DNA from 3 places in the Mesorhizobium sp. M1329 genome. Region 1 is predicted to be linked to each of the others. Evidence: predicted binding sites of a transcription regulator. Region 1 holds the regulator's gene; each other region holds the start of a gene.
The links. The regulator PhoB, encoded in region 1, activates phosphate uptake and scavenging genes when phosphate is short. The targets are predictions, from matches to a motif close to TGTCATNNANCTGTCAT.
Positions count from the first base shown of each region.

Region 1 (5,146 bases):
TATGAGTTGATGGTGCGGCCAATGGGGCATTTCTCGGCCATTGCCGGCGCCGTTGCGCTTGCCATCCTGGTCATTCCGGTGGTCGTGCGCACCACCGAAGACATGCTCAACCTGGTGCCGAACGCATTACGTGAAGCCGGTGCCGCGATCGGCGCGCCGCGCTGGGTGGTGATCCGTTCGGTCGCCTACCGCGCCGCATTATCCGGCATCGTCACCGGCATATTGCTGGCGATAGCGCGCATTTCCGGCGAGACGGCGCCGCTGCTCTTCACCGCGCTCAACAACCAGTTCTGGAGCAGCAATATCAACGCGCCGATGGCCAGCCTGCCGGTGACCATCTTCCAGTTCGCTCTCAGCCCTTACGAGGAATGGCAGCAACTGGCGTGGACCGGCGCACTCATAATCACCCTGACGGTTCTGGGCTTGAGCATCCTCGCCCGCAGCCTTACCGGACGCAGAGAGGACAGATGACACAGATGTTGTCCCCGGACATGACGATGACCGAAACGGTCGCCGAGAAGACGAAGATCGAGGTCAAGAACCTCAACTTCTACTACGGCCAGAGCAAGGCGCTAAAGGACATCAGCCTGTCGCTGCCCGAGCGCAGCGTCACGGCCTTCATTGGGCCTTCGGGCTGCGGGAAATCGACGCTGCTGCGTGTGTTCAACCGCATCTATGAGCTCTACCCGAAACAGACAGCCGAGGGCCAGGTGCTGCTCGACGGCAAAAACATTCTCGACCGGTCGCAGGATCTCAACCTCCTCAGGACCAAGATCGGCATGGTGTTCCAGAAGCCGACGCCGTTCCCGATGTCGATCTACGAGAACATCGCCTTCGGCGTCAGGCTCTACGAAAACCTCGGCAAGTCCGAGATGGACGGCCGCGTCGAACAGGCGTTGAAGCGCGCCGCGCTGTGGAGCGAGGTCAAGGACAAACTCAACGCCAGCGGCTTGAGCCTGTCCGGCGGCCAGCAGCAGCGGCTCTGTATCGCCCGCACCGTGGCCGTGAAGCCGGAAGTCATTCTGCTCGACGAACCGGCGTCCGCACTCGACCCATTGTCGACCGCCAAGATCGAGGAACTGATCGACGAATTGCAAGCCGACTACACGATCGTCATCGTCACCCACAACATGCAGCAGGCGGCGCGCGTGTCGCGCCAGACCGCCTTCATGTATCTGGGTGAACTGGTCGAGTTCGACCGGACCGAGAAGATCTTCACGTCGCCCCGCGAGAAGCGCACGCAGGATTATATCACCGGCCGCTTCGGCTGAGCCGTTCCGATCATGCATATGAGGACAGGACCATGGGCGAACACACAGTCGCTTCTTTCGACGAGGATCTCGAGCAGATCAGCAAGCTGATCCGCGACATGGCCGACCTCGCCGGTTCGATGGTCGGCGGGGCGACCAAGGCCCTGTTGAATTCCGACAACGTGTTGGCGCAACGCGTCGTTTCCGACGACGCCATCATGGATGCGCGTCAACGCGAACTGGACGACCGCGCCATCACCCTGATCGCCAAACGCCAGCCGATGGCCCACGATCTTCGCCATGTGGTCGGAGCGATCCGCATGGCCGGCGACCTCGAACGCATCGGCGACCTTGCCAAGAATATCGCCAAGCGTGTGAGTGCGGTCGGCCTCAGCGTCACGCCGCGCGACTTGTCGCATTCCATCGACGCGATGGCGCAGCTGGTGCTCATCCAGGTGCAGGGCGTCATCGAGGAGTATGCTGCAGGCGATGCGGCCGCGTTGGCCAAGCTGCGTGCCGCCGACGAGCGCATTGACGTCAAATACACGTCCGTGTTCCGCGAGCTATTGACCTACATGATGGAAGATCCGCGCAACATCACCGCTTGCACGCACCTGCTGTTCTGCGCCAAGAATCTGGAGCGGATCGGCGACCATGTCACCAACATCGCCGAAAATGCGTATTATGTGCTGACCGGCGAGCAATTGCCGGTCAATCGTCCGAAGCAGGACGAAACGACAATGTCCGCGCCGGTGACATGATGGGGGTGCCCAGCTGATGATCGCACCACGAGTAATGGTGGTGGAGGACGAGGAGCCGTTGGGTGTGCTGCTCCGCTACAATCTCGAATCCGAAGGCTACCAGGTCGAGGTGGTGACACGCGGCGACGAAGCCGAGATCCGTTTGCAGGAGAATGTGCCCGACCTTCTGGTGCTCGACTGGATGATACCAGCGGTTTCCGGCATCGAGCTCTGCCGCCGGTTGCGGGTGCGCCCCGAAACCGAGCGGCTGCCGATCATCATGCTGACCGCGCGCGGCGAGGAGAGCGACCGGGTGCGCGGTCTTTCGACCGGCGCCGACGACTATCTGGTCAAACCGTTTTCTACACCGGAATTCATGGCCAGGGTCAAGGCGCTGCTGCGCCGCGCCAAGCCGGAAGTGCTGTCCAGCGTGCTGAAGGTCGGCGACATCGTGCTCGATCGCGAATCGCACAGGGTCTATCGCAAGAAGAGCGAGATCAGGCTCGGACCGACCGAATTCCGGCTGCTGGAGTTTATGATGCGGCATCCGGGCCGCGTCTTCTCGCGCAGCCAGTTGCTCGATAATGTCTGGGGCGAGACGATCTACATCGACGAACGCACAGTGGACGTCCATGTCGGCCGGCTGCGCAAAGCCGTCAATAACGGCCGCATGCCGGATGTCATCCGCACCATCCGCGGTGCCGGTTATGCGATCAGGGAAGATTGATCCGCCTGGTCAGGCGACGTTCTTTCGGACGCCGGGCCTCATTTGCGCGCCCGGCGCGAAAATCTCCTGGTCGACGAAGCTTAACGCCCGCATCGCGCAGCCTTCGCGGATCAGCGGCAATTCGTTCGGCTCAGTGTCGAAAGAGATCGAGCCGGAATGCTGGCCGCCGGCGGTCTGTGCGATTGCCTTGCGCAAGGCCGGCTCGATCAGATCGAAGGCGGCGGCACTGGCGCCGACCATCGCGACCGGTGCCGGATCGATCAGCGCGAACAGCGAGCCGAGACCGAAACCCAGCGCTTCGCCGGCCTTGCAGTAGGCCTCGCGTTCCGGCCCATCTTTCTCGCGCGCCCGGGCCGCCAGGGCGCGCATGTCGGCGTCGCTGACGTCGGCGACCGGTTCGCTGTCTTCGCTCATCTGCCTGGCGTTGCGCCAGATGGCGTAGTTGCCGGCATAGGCCTCGATGCAGCCGCGTCGTCCGCAACGGCAGAGCGCGCCGCCTGGACGATGGATCATGTGGCCAAACTCGCCGCCCGAGGAATGCGTGCCGGTGAACAGCTCGCCCTTCAACACTAGCCCCATGCCGATGCCATGCGAAAGCAGGATGGCGATGAAGTCGTCGCGATAGCGGTCCGGCTTGCGCCAGCGCAGAGCCACCGCCATCATATTGCAGTCGTTCTCCACCGTTGCCGGGATGCCGAATTCGTCCTCCAGCATGTCGGCAAAGGCAATGTCGGTCTGCGGCGTGATCGGCGACCACAGCATGGCGCGTGCAGGGGAGTCGGTAATGCCCTGGATAGCTAGGGCGATGCGGGCGACACTGCGGACGTCAAGGTCTGGATCCTCAAGTCGGCGCCGGACGATGGCCATGCATTCGCGGATCAGTTCGTCGCGCGGCATGGTCAGCGTGTCCAGCCGGCGCTGTTCCTCGGCGACCACCTGTCCCGCATAGTCGATAATGGCGGCCGACAGGAAATTCAGCGACAACACCACGGTCAACACCGCCGCAGCTTCCGGGTTGAGGGCGAGGCCGACCTGCGGACGACCGCGTTTCAACGAAACGGGCTCGCTTGCCTTGCTCTCGGCGAGGATGCCTTCCCGTATCAGGTCGGAGGAGATCGCCGATATGGTCGAATGGCTGAGGCCGGTGGTTGCTGCGATCTCAGTACGCGATGGCTGGCCGGCCCGGCGCACCGCCGAGATCACCATCGCCCGGTTGCGCCGGCGCAAATCGTCATGGCGGATTCCGACCGACATCGTTTTGCTTTCCTCCCGGTTGCCGCGGCCGCTCATGAACCGGAAGCCGTCGGTAATGTCCGACAAACAGTGTCGGATGCAGGCAAATAGTGTCAGATGCGGGTGGCGCTGTCATCGTTTATTCCGACGCTCGAAAAAACTCGCAAAGTCATCAAAATCCATCAGAATCGATGTTGACAGCAGCCGGAGATCGGGCCAGTATTTTTTCGAGGCTCGAAAAAATTAGAGCTTCTAAGCTGGTCTTTGAGCCAATTGGTCACGCCGTACGCGGCGCAGGGAGGATATGATGAAGAAATTCACGACCGCCATTCTGGCGGGTGTCGCCATGACGCTGGCGCTGGCGTCGGTGGCGCAGGCTAAAGACAAGGTCATCGGCGTTTCCTGGTCGAACTTCCAGGAAGAGCGCTGGAAGACCGACGAGGCCGCAATGAAGGCGGCCATCGAGGCCGCCGGCGACAAGTATATTTCCGCCGACGCGCAGTCCAACCCCGGCAAGCAGCTCACCGACGTCGAGAGCCTGATCTCGCAGGGCGCCAACGCACTGATCATCCTTGCGCAGGACGCCTCGGCCATCGGGCCGGCCGTGCAGAAGGCGCTGGACGAAGGTATTCCGGTTGTCGGCTACGACCGGCTGATCGAGAACAAGGACGTCTTTTACCTGACCTTTGACAACAAGGAAGTCGGCCGCATGCAGGCCCGCGAAGTGTTCAAGGTGAAGCCGGAAGGCAACTACGTCTTCATCAAGGGCTCGGGTGCCGATCCGAATGCCGATTTCCTGTTTGCCGGTTCGATGGAAGTGCTGAAGGACGCTATCGACAGCGGCAAGATCAAGAATGTCGGCGAGGCCTATACCGACGGCTGGCTGCCGGCCAACGCCCAGAAAAACATGGAACAGTTCCTGACGGCGAACGACAACAAGGTCGATGCAGTGGTCGCGGCCAATGACGGTACTGCCGGCGGCGTCGTCGCAGCATTGACGGCGCAAGGGTTGGCTGGATCTGTTCCGGTCTCGGGCCAGGACGGCGACCACGCCGCGCTGAACCGCATCGCGCTCGGCACACAGACTGTGTCGGTGTGGAAGGATGCGCGCGAGCTCGGCAAGAACGCCGCCGAGATCGCCTCGCAACTGGCCGACGGCAAGCAGATGACCGACATTGCCGGCGTGAAGGATTTCA
Region 1 is NZ_JAMYLN010000020.1:51,984-57,129, forward strand. It holds gene pstA (phosphate ABC transporter permease PstA) at 1-471, shown strand, start outside; gene pstB (phosphate ABC transporter ATP-binding protein PstB) at 468-1,271, shown strand; gene phoU (phosphate signaling complex protein PhoU) at 1,304-2,011, shown strand; gene phoB (phosphate regulon transcriptional regulator PhoB) at 2,028-2,717, shown strand; gene NKH21_RS20215 (ROK family protein) at 2,727-3,971, opposite strand; gene xylF (D-xylose ABC transporter substrate-binding protein) at 4,258-5,146, shown strand, end outside.

Region 2 (5,146 bases), on a different contig from region 1:
TTTCGCAATTGCGAAAGAGGAGGCGAGCCACCAAATAAAGTCACCAAATCTTAAATGTCTTGGTGTGAAGTGGAATTATTAACCAAGGCGGAACCTTTCATGGTCCGGGCAGTTCGAATTTCATGATCGACGCAGGCATCAGACTCCGGCCGATTTTGGCATGTACCGCACTCGCCGTCCTCCTCGCGGCAGGCGCGGCGCAGTCGGCGGCGTCGTTCAAGGAGACGCGGACTGCTTTGCCGTCCGACAAGCGGTCGGCGGAGCAGCTTTTTGCCGATGCTCCCGATGGCGTCGATTCGGTGGTGACCGGGCCGGTCAGCGCCGCCTTCAAGCAGCGGCAGCAAAATGCCGGATGCGACAGCGCCGTCTGGCCCAACATTCCCGTCGTCTGCTATCCCGATTGATACACGTCCTACCCTCGGGCTAGCCCGAGGGTAGTGGCGCAGTCGCTCACGCCGACCGCACTGGATCGAGCGTGACCTTGTAGAGTTCGCTGTCGTCGCGATCCATCAGCCGCACCGTCAACTGCTCGGTGGCGCCATCGATGTCGACGAGCCCGAAGAACTGCAGGCCGGCCGACGGCGGCAGGTTTTGACCCTGTTCGGCCGTCGGTGCCTTTATGAACTTCAACTCCGGGCCGAACGTCATGTCGAAACCATTAGGCCCGAACGTGCCGGAATGGATCGGACCCGAAACGAATTCCCAAAACGGGTTGAAGTCCTGGAACTGCGCCTTGTCCGGATTGTAGTAATGCGCGGCTGTGTAATGCACGTCTGCGGTGAGCCAGACGGTGTTACTGATGCCCGCATTCTTTATATAGCGAAGAAGGTCGGCAATTTCCAGCTCGCGCCCCTTGGCCGGGCCATTGTCGCCATTGCTGACTGCCTCGGCCCCGACCTTCTTGGTACCGTCATTCCAGACCACGAGGCCGAGCGGCATATCGGCGGCGATGATTTTCCACGTCGCGTTGGAATTTGCCAGCTCGCGCTTCAACCATTTGATCTGCTGTTCGCCGAGGATGCGCGATTCAGGCGTCATCGTCTCCTGCATGTCCGAACCGTTGGGGCCGCGGTAGGAACGCATGTCGAGGAAGAACACGTCGAGCAGCGGACCATAGGCGATCTTGCGGTAGACGCGGCCGGGCTCCGACGGTTCGTAGCGGATGGTCGTCATCTCGTGGAAGGCGCGCGCCGCACGTGCCGCAAGCACATGGATTGACTTTTCGGTGTAGCGGTCGTCGGCCGACAGGTCCTTCGAGTCCGACCAGTTGTTCAGCACCTCATGGTCGTCCCACTGATAGAAAGTCGGGCAGATGGCGCTGAGCGCAAGAACGTTCTTGTCCATCATGTTGTATTTCCACTGCGCCCGGTATTCGTCCAGCGTCTCGGCAACCTTGCGCTTCTCGTCGATCAGCACTGTGTTTTTCCACTTGCCGCCATTGGGCAGGTCGACCTCGTCCTTCATCGCGCCATCGGCATAGATCGTATCGCCCGAATGCAGGAAGAAGTCGGGCGTGTGCTTGGCAATGGTGGCGTAGGTCTTCATGCCGGTGTCGTCGATGCCCCAGCCTTGGCCGGCGGTGTCGCCGGACCAGGCGAAACGAATGTCGCGCTTCGAGGCAGGTGCCGTGCGGAAGCGGCCGACGATCGGCTCGGAAACGGCGTTGATGTCGGAAAGATCGGCCGCGACCATGCGGTAGAAGATGTCCTGGTCGGAGGCGAGATCGGTGAGCAGCCGCTTCACCGTATAATCGCTGGCCGGCGAGGTATCGAGCGGCGCCAGGCGGACGGCATTGGCGAAGCTTTCCGTCGACGACACTTCGAACATGACGCGCGATGGCCGGTCGGTGCGCGTCCAGACCATGCCGCTGGTAGCGTCGATGTCGCCGGACTGGATGCCATGGGTAAAAGCCGGGCGCTGATTGGCGCGCGAGTAATAGGGAAGGGCGAGGCCCGACGCGCCGACCAGGCCAACGGCGCTGGCCGACGTGACGAAAGCGCGCCGCGTCATCGAAATCTTGTTCATGGCTGTCTCCTGGATGGCGTTGAACGTCGCCGCCAAGCTCCAGCTTCAATGTTTCAGGCACATTTCGAAACGATGAAGGTTTGATAACAGTGAACAGGCTGGCGAATCTCCCTCTTGAGGGGGAGATCTCGCCGAAGGCGACAGAGGGGGGTCATCTCGCGTGAAGCGCCGACCTTCTGCATCTGCTATACGGGGCCGGGCCCGGTCGGACCGACCCCCTCTGGCCGCTTCGCGGCCATCTCCTCCCTCAAGGGGGAGATTAGCGCTCAGCCGTCGCAGCTCAAGCCGCCTGCGGTTCCAGATCAAACGCTGGGCGGCTGGTGTTGATCAGCAGCGAGATGCAGGCGGCGGCTATCGCCGTCATGCCGGCGATCAGGAAGGCAAGCTCGTAGTTGCCTTGCAGCTCGCGCATGGTGCCGCCGAAAAAGGCCGCCGTCGCCGCACCGACCTGATGGCCGGCGACGATCCAGCCGAAGACGATCGGCCCGCTGCGGTCGCCGAACGCCTCGTTGGAAAGCCGCAGCGTCGGCGGCACGGTGGCGATCCAGTCCAGTCCGTAAAACACGGCGAAGATGATCAGGCTGGTCGCCGAGAAGCCGGAATAGGGCAGATAGATCAGCGACAGGCCGCGAATGCCGTAATAGACGCCGAGCAGCTTGCGCGGGTCGAAACGGTCGGTGAGCCAGCCCGACAGCGTCGTGCCGATAAGATCGAAGATGCCCATCATCGACAGCAGGCCTGCGGCCTGCACTTCGCCGATGCCCATGTCGCCGCAAAAGGCGATCAGATGCGTGCCGACCAACCCGTTGGTGGTGAAGCCGCAAACAAAGAAGGTGGCGAACAGGTACCAGAACACGCGCGTACCGGCAGCTCGGCGCAACGTGCTCAGTGTATGCGCGAGGAAATTGCCTTGCGCGGCCGGCGGCGCCGGCGGCACGTCGTCGAGCTCGGCACCATAGCGGACCATGCCGATCGAGCCCGGGCGCTCCGGCACCAGCATGTAAACCAGCGGCACCAAGGCGGCGGTGGCCACGGCAATGGCAATGGCGACCGGCTTCCAGCCGCCCGACTGGGCGAGCGAGGCGAGCAGCGGCAGGAAGACCAGCAGCCCGGTGGCGCTGGAGGCCGACATCAGTCCCATCACCAGGCCGCGATTGGTCTTGAACCAGCGGTTGACGATGGTCGCGCCGAGCACGGTGGCGACAGCGCCCGAACTGATGCCGGAAAACACGCCCCAGGTGAGGAGCAGATGCCATGGCTTGGTCATCAGCAGGCTGAGCGCGGTCGATCCGGACATCAAAAGCAGCGCGGCAAGCAATGTGCGGCGCAGCCCGATCCGCTCCATCAGCGCTGCGGCAAAGGGCCCGGTCAGGCCATAGAGGAAGATGCCGGTGGCCGCCGCCAGCGAGACGACGTCGCGCCGCCAGCCGAAACTGTTCTCCAGCGGCAGCATCATGACTGCCGGCGCCGAACGCAGGCCCGCCGCGATGAGCAGGCAGAGGAAGATGACGGCGACCACGACGAAAGCGTAGCGCTGGCCAAACGGGCGGGATTGAGCTATCATGTTACTGACCGGTACGTTGCAGGAGCGCGAAACATACGTACCGACCGGTAACATTGTCAACCAGGCAATCGGCAGACCAGGCATGAAAAGCATTGAACCAACGATCAAGGCGAATGACGCACCGCCGCCTCGCGCCGCCGAACGGATCCTCCAGGTGGCGCGCGACCTGTTCTATAGGCAAGGGATCAGGGCGATCGGCGTCGATGAGATCGTGCGGCGTGCCGGCGTCACCAAGCCCAGCCTCTACCGCAGCTTCCCGTCCAAGGATGAGCTGGCCGCATCCTATCTCCGGCACTATGACCTCGAATTCTGGGAGCGTTTCGACGAGGCGGTGGATGCCCATCCCGGCGATCCGCGCGCGCAGATCGTCGCCTTCCTGACGCGTGTCGGCAAGCGCACGCAAAGGCCCGACTATCGCGGCTGCGGCATGACCAATGCCGCGGTCGAATATCCCGAACATGGCCATCCGGCCCGCGTCGTGAGCGAGGCCAACAAGCAGGAATTGCGCCGGCGCCTGCGTGCCATGGCGGCGGCGATGGGCGCCGGCGATGCCGAGACGCTGGGTGACGGGCTGCTGCTGCTGATCGAGGGCGCCTATATCAGCGGCCAGTTGTTCGGTGTCGGCGGACCAGCGCAGTCGGTGGCCCGCAACGCCGACCTTCTGATCGAGGCAAGCCTGAAGAAATAGCGTTCCATTTACCGGATCACTGTGAGCAGCCTGACTTCGTCTAGGCTGCCGCTAAATTTGACGGTACGCTGCGGCAGCCCGAACGGAGTTGTCCGCCATGCGCGCTCTTTTGATCCCATTTGCCTTCGCTGGCTTCTGCAATGCCGCCCGGGCTGGCGACATATCCAGCGTCTATACCGATCTCGTCTGGGAGAAGGACTGCGTGACCTATGCCCAGGCGGAGGAAGGCGACGGCGACTGGGCCGACCTCGCCTGTTCCGGCTATGGCGGCTACCCGGTGATGGTTTCCTACGACGATGCGCGGGAATCGCTGTTCTACGGCTTTCCACCTGGCGATATGACCACGGTCTGGGAAAGCTTTTCCGGTCTCAATTCGGCTGGACCCAAAGTTGAGTGGCGTATCGAAACCAACGGCAAAACTGTCGTCCCTTTCGCGGTCATCCATCGTCGCTCGATCAGCGATAGCGAGGGCGAGAACAAGTCGACGGAAGTGCTGATCGTCGCCAAGGTTGCCCAGCCTGACGCCCACGAAGGCTGCACGATCGCCCTTGTGCTCGCCACCGGCAATCCCGCCGCCAACGATCAGGCGCGCAAGCTTGCCGACGAGAAGGCACGCACCTTCGCCTGCGGCAAGGACAAGCGTGTGGTGATCGGCAACACACCCGATTTCGGCCGCGTCGATAACTGATTATTTGCGCCCGTTAATTACTTGCGCTTGGCCCGCTCGATTGCCTCGACGATCATCTTCTTGGCATAGGCGGCGTCGTACCAGCCCTCGATCTTGACCCATTTGCCGGGTTCGAGATCCTTGTAGTGCTCGAAGAAGTGCTGCACTTGCTGGCGGGTAATGTCGGGCAATTGCGTGTATT
Region 2 is NZ_JAMYLN010000027.1:76,909-82,054, reverse strand. It holds gene NKH21_RS24305 (hypothetical protein) at 123-404, shown strand; gene NKH21_RS24300 (alkaline phosphatase D family protein) at 451-2,025, opposite strand; gene NKH21_RS24295 (MFS transporter) at 2,306-3,589, opposite strand; gene NKH21_RS24290 (TetR/AcrR family transcriptional regulator) at 3,672-4,277, shown strand; gene NKH21_RS24285 (hypothetical protein) at 4,375-4,965, shown strand; gene ppa (inorganic diphosphatase) at 4,983-5,146, opposite strand, start outside.
Region 2: NKH21_RS24300 (alkaline phosphatase D family protein) is a predicted target of PhoB. The motif match lies at 2,098-2,114, and genes of this name have one in related genera.

Region 3 (5,146 bases), on a different contig from region 1:
GGCGCCTGGCGCGCCCCCCGCCGGCTGGGCGCTGGTCGCCGTCAGCCATGTCGGCATCTGCGGCACCGACTATCACATCTTCGAAGGCAAGCACCCGTTCCTCGCCTATCCCCGCATCATGGGCCACGAGGTTTCCGGCACCGTGATCGAGGTTGGCGAGGATGTCGATCTCTCGGTCGGCGAAGCGGTGATCGTCAATCCCTATCTCGCCTGCGGCAAATGTATCGCCTGCCGGCAAGGCAAGCCCAATTGCTGCGTCAGGATCGAGGTGCTCGGCGTCCACCGCGACGGCGCCATGTGCGAGCAGGTCCTGGTGCCGGCGCAAAATCTTTATCCGGCAAACGGCCTGTCGCTGGCCGATGCCGCCGCCGTCGAATTCCTGGCGATCGGCGCCCATGCCGTGCGGCGCTCGCTGGCTAATCCAGATGCGCGCACGCTGGTCATCGGCGCCGGCCCGATCGGGCTCGGCACGGCGCTGTTCGCCCGCATCGCCGGGCTCAATGTGACGCTGCTCGACATGAGTGCGGAGAGGCTGGGTTTCGCCGAAAGTGAACTCGGCTTCGCGACCCTCGACGGCTCGCAGGGCGCCACCGCCGACCTGGTGCGGGAAGCAACCGGCGGCGATGGCTTCGACGTGGTTTTCGATGCCACCGGCAACACCCGGTCGGTGCAGTCGGCTTTCGCCCATGTCGCGCATGGCGGGGCGCTGGTCCTGGTCAGCGTCGTCAAGGACGACATCGCCTTTTCCGATCCGGAATTCCACAAGCGGGAGATGATGCTCATCGGCAGCCGCAACGCCCTGCGTGCCGATTTCGACCATGTCGCCGCCTCGATCCGCAACGGCGCGGTGCCACTGGCAAAGCTCGTCACCCATCGCACTACGCTTGGCGAGACGCCGCACGACCTCGCCCGCTGGGCGCATGAGAAGTCCGGCCTGATCAAGGCTGTGATCGAGGTGGGGTCATAACATGGCAGGCGGTGAACCCGGCCCGAATTGACGACGCCCCGCGCAGGTCGACCCCCCACTCCGCCTCGGCTTCGCCGAGCCACCTCTCCCCCGATCGACGGGGTAGAGGAAAGCTGCGAGCCTATTGCAGCCAACGCTCCCCAACCAGACTCCCTCCTTCTCCCGCTGTCAGCGGGCTCCCTTCCTCTCCCTCGGCGAAGCCGAGACGGAGTGGGGGAAGGCGGTCCTCAAACGCCAAGCCGCTGATAAGTAAGCGCGACCGAGCCGGTATGATATCAGCGTGAGTCAGATAAATCACGGTCTCGTACCGGCCGGCACTACCTACAGCGCCGACAGTTTGAGCTCGATCCGCTCGGCCGGGAAGCGTGACTCCGAAAACTGGATAGGCCGACCGTCGGGCGTGACGTTGACGGCGACCGTGACCAGCACGATGGCGCCGGGCTGCAGGTCGAGGTCAGCAAGGTCGGCGGCATCCGCATGGCGCGCCGACAGCACGGTCGATTGCCGGAGATAGTCGTCAATGCCGAAACGTGCCAGCGATGCGGTGATCGAACCGGTTTCCGCCATGGCGGCATCGATGCCGGCAAAGCGGCTGGCATCGAACCAGCCGGCCGCGCGGGACACCGGCATTCCATCGGCTTCGCCGCGCGTTTCCAGGCGTATCACATCGGCCCCCTTCGCAAGGCCCAAGCCCTCTGCGACACGACGGTCGGCGGGCTCGACCGATGACGCGAGCAAGGTGATATGCCGCTCGGACGCCTGTCCTTGCAATCCCTCGGAAAAGCGGGTGCGGGCGCCGATCGGATAGGACAGCCGCCTGCGCGACAGCACGAAGGTGCCGCGCCCCTGCTCCGCCCTGAGCACGCCCTCCTGCACCAGCGCTGCGATAGCGCTGCGCACCGTGTGACGGTTGACGCCATAGCGTCCGGCCAACGCGATCTCGGGCGGCAGCGCGGCATTCTCGGGAAAATCGCCGGCGGCGATCGAATACAGTATCTGGTCGGCGATCTGCCGCCACAGCGCGACACCGCTGCGCCGCTCGATGCTGTTGGCTTGTCCGATCATTTCCGCCCCGATCTTTTTTGCCCCAGACATTTTCCTCGTGTCATGCACTCGTCATGGACACGCATTAGAAAATAGATATAATTTGTATAGTTGTCTATATCAGTAGACAAGTTTTTGGTGACAAGGGACTGTTAACCATGCGAGGACGGGAAGCGCGAGAGCAGGCCGAGCGCAAGGCCGTGATGGCGACGCTGTCACAATCGGCCGGCGACGACATCGTCCGCCTGTGGGACGAAGCAGGCCTGCCTTGCGAAGCGGAACTTCTGCGTGGCCCCGAAACCGGCTTGGTCACGGTACGTGGCCGCATCGGCGGCGGCGGCGCTCCCTTCAATGTCGGCGAGGCGACGGTCACCCGTGCCACGGTACGGCTTGCGTCCGGCCATGTCGGCCACTGCTATGCGCTCGGCCGCGACAAGCAGAAGGCAAGGCTGGCGGCAATCGCCGACGCGCTCTGGCAGGATCCTGCCCACCGCAACGAGGTCGAGACCAAGGTCGTCGCGCCCTTGCAGGCCGCACTGGCCAAGGCACGTGACCAGCGCCGCGCCGAGACGGCTGCGACCAAGGTCGATTTCTTCACCATGGTGCGCGGAGAAGACTGATGGATATCGCCACTCAATCCATCGAAGGCGGCTTCGCCGATCCGGTATTCAACGCCCAGACCGTATTCCGCGCCGTCATGGACGCGATGGCGCGGCCGGGCAGCGTGCAGCCCCTGCCGGCCCTCGCCCAGCCGCCGGCGCCGCTATCGGTCACCGCCGGCGCCATTGCGCTGGCGCTGTGCGACAACGACACGCCGCTCTGGCTCGACCCGGCTTTGCAAGGGTCGGCTGCGGTGAAATCCTGGCTGGGCTTCCATACCGGGGCGCCGCTGGCCAACACCCCGGCCGACGCGCATTTCGCGCTGATCGCCACGCCGGCCGAGATGATGGCGCTCGACGGGTTTTCGCAAGGCACCCAGGATTATCCCGACCGCTCCACGACGCTGATTCTCGGGGTCGGCGATCTCGTCTCCGGCGCTCCGCTGCTGCTCGAAGGCCCCGGCATCGAGAAGACGGCGACGATCGCGCCTGCGCAAATGCCGCGTCATTTCGTCGAGCAATGGAAGCAGAACAACCAGCGCTTTCCGCGTGGCGTCGACATCATCCTCGCCACGTCCGACGCGATTGCCTGCCTGCCGCGCACGACGCGCATCAAGACGATGGAGGCATAGCATGTACGTTGCGGTAAAGGGTGGCGAAGCGGCCATTCGCAATGCTCACAAACTGCTCGCCGACCGCCGGCGCGGCGACCGATCGGTGCCCGCACTTCGCCTCGACCAGATCGTCGAGCAGCTGGCGCTCGGCGTCGACCGGGTGATGAGCGAAGGTTCGCTCTACGACAGGGAATTGGCGGCACTCGCCATCGTCCAGGCGCGCGGCGACATGATCGAGGCGATCTTCCTGGTTCGCGCCTATCGCACCACGCTGCCGCGCTTCGGCTACACCAGGGCGATCGATACCGGCACGATGCTGGTCGAGCGACGCGTGTCGGCGACCTACAAGGACCTGCCCGGCGGCCAGCTGCTCGGCCCGACTTTCGACTACACCCATCGCCTGCTCGATCCCGAGCTTGCCGCCGGCCGCGATGTCGCCGAACCGGAGCAGCGTGCCGGCGAAGCGGAGGCGATGCCGCGCGTCTCCGCCATCCTCGCCCGCGAAGGCCTGATCGAGCCCGACGGCGACATGCCAGGTGATCATGTCCCCGGCGACATCACCCGCGAGCCGCTCGAATTCCCGATGGCGCGTGACATCCGCCTGCAGGCGCTGTCGCGCGGCGACGAGGGGTTTCTGCTGGCGCTCGGCTATTCCACCCAGCGCGGCTACGCGCGCAACCATCCCTTCGTCGGCGAGGTTCGCATCGGCGAGGTCGAACTCGAACTGGACGTGCCGGAACTGCCCTTTGCCGTGCCGCTCGGCAGCATCCGCGTCACCGAATGCCAGATGGTCAACCAGTTCAAGGGCTCGGCCAAGGCGCCGCCGCAATTCACCCGCGGCTACGGCCTTGTCTTCGGCCAGAGCGAGCGCAAGGCGATGGCCATGGCGCTATGCGACCGCGCGCTGCGCGCCTCGGAGTTCGGGGAGGACGTCGTTGCCGCCGCGCAGGACGAGGAGTTCGTCATCTCGCATTCCGACAATGTCCAGGCGACCGGCTTCGTCGAGCATCTGAAGCTGCCGCACTATGTCGACTTCCAGGCCGAGCTCGACCTCGTGCGCCGCATGCGCGCCGAGCACGACGCTCGCGAAAATGCCGGCAAGGGCGAAGAGAAGAGGCAAGCCGCGGAATGACTTCAGTTAGCTCCACCAGCGTGACTTCCCCCGTCTGGGGAATGGCCTCCGGATCCGCCGTAACCGCTACTGCTGCCGACGGTCTCGCCTTGCGCGCCTTCCCTCGGCTCAGGAAGAACCATTCTACGAAGCACAAAGGCAACCACCCCCACGAACACCAGCAACAGTATTCCGAGGCGCATCCATCCGATCGGGGTCATCGGAGCCCAGCCCCTTTTACGTGTCTTGGAACTCAATTCGGTAGCACAGAGCGGAAGCGATCGCCATGACCGACATCGCCACCTACAACTTCGCCTATCTCGACGAACAGACCAAGCGGATGATCCGCCGCGCCATCCTCAAGGGCATCGCCATCCCTGGCTATCAGGTGCCGTTCGCGTCGCGCGAAATGCCGATGCCCTATGGCTGGGGCACCGGCGGCGTGCAGGTCACGGCTTCGATCATCGGCCCGGACGATGTGCTCAAGGTCATCGACCAGGGCGCCGACGACACCACCAATGCGGTTTCGATCCGCGCTTTCTTCAAGAAGGTCGCCAATGTCGCGGTCACCACCGAGACGGCGAAGGCGACGATCATCCAGACGCGTCACCGCATCCCCGAGTATCCGCTGAGTGCAGGCCAGGTGCTGGTCTACCAGGTGCCGATCCCCGAGCCGCTGCGCTTCCTCGAGCCGCGCGAAACGGAGACGCGCAAAATGCATGCGCTGGAGGAATATGGCCTCATGCATGTGAAGCTCTACGAGGACATCGCCAGGCACGGCCGCATCGCCACCACCTATGCCTATCCGGTC
Region 3 is NZ_JAMYLN010000006.1:87,711-92,856, forward strand. It holds gene NKH21_RS08050 (zinc-binding alcohol dehydrogenase family protein) at 1-967, shown strand, start outside; gene phnF (phosphonate metabolism transcriptional regulator PhnF) at 1,289-2,032, opposite strand; gene phnG (phosphonate C-P lyase system protein PhnG) at 2,170-2,631, shown strand; gene phnH (phosphonate C-P lyase system protein PhnH) at 2,631-3,242, shown strand; gene NKH21_RS08070 (carbon-phosphorus lyase complex subunit) at 3,244-4,356, shown strand; gene NKH21_RS08075 (alpha-D-ribose 1-methylphosphonate 5-phosphate C-P-lyase PhnJ) at 4,622-5,146, shown strand, end outside.
Region 3: phnF (phosphonate metabolism transcriptional regulator PhnF) is a predicted target of PhoB. The motif match lies at 2,071-2,087, and genes of this name have one in related genera.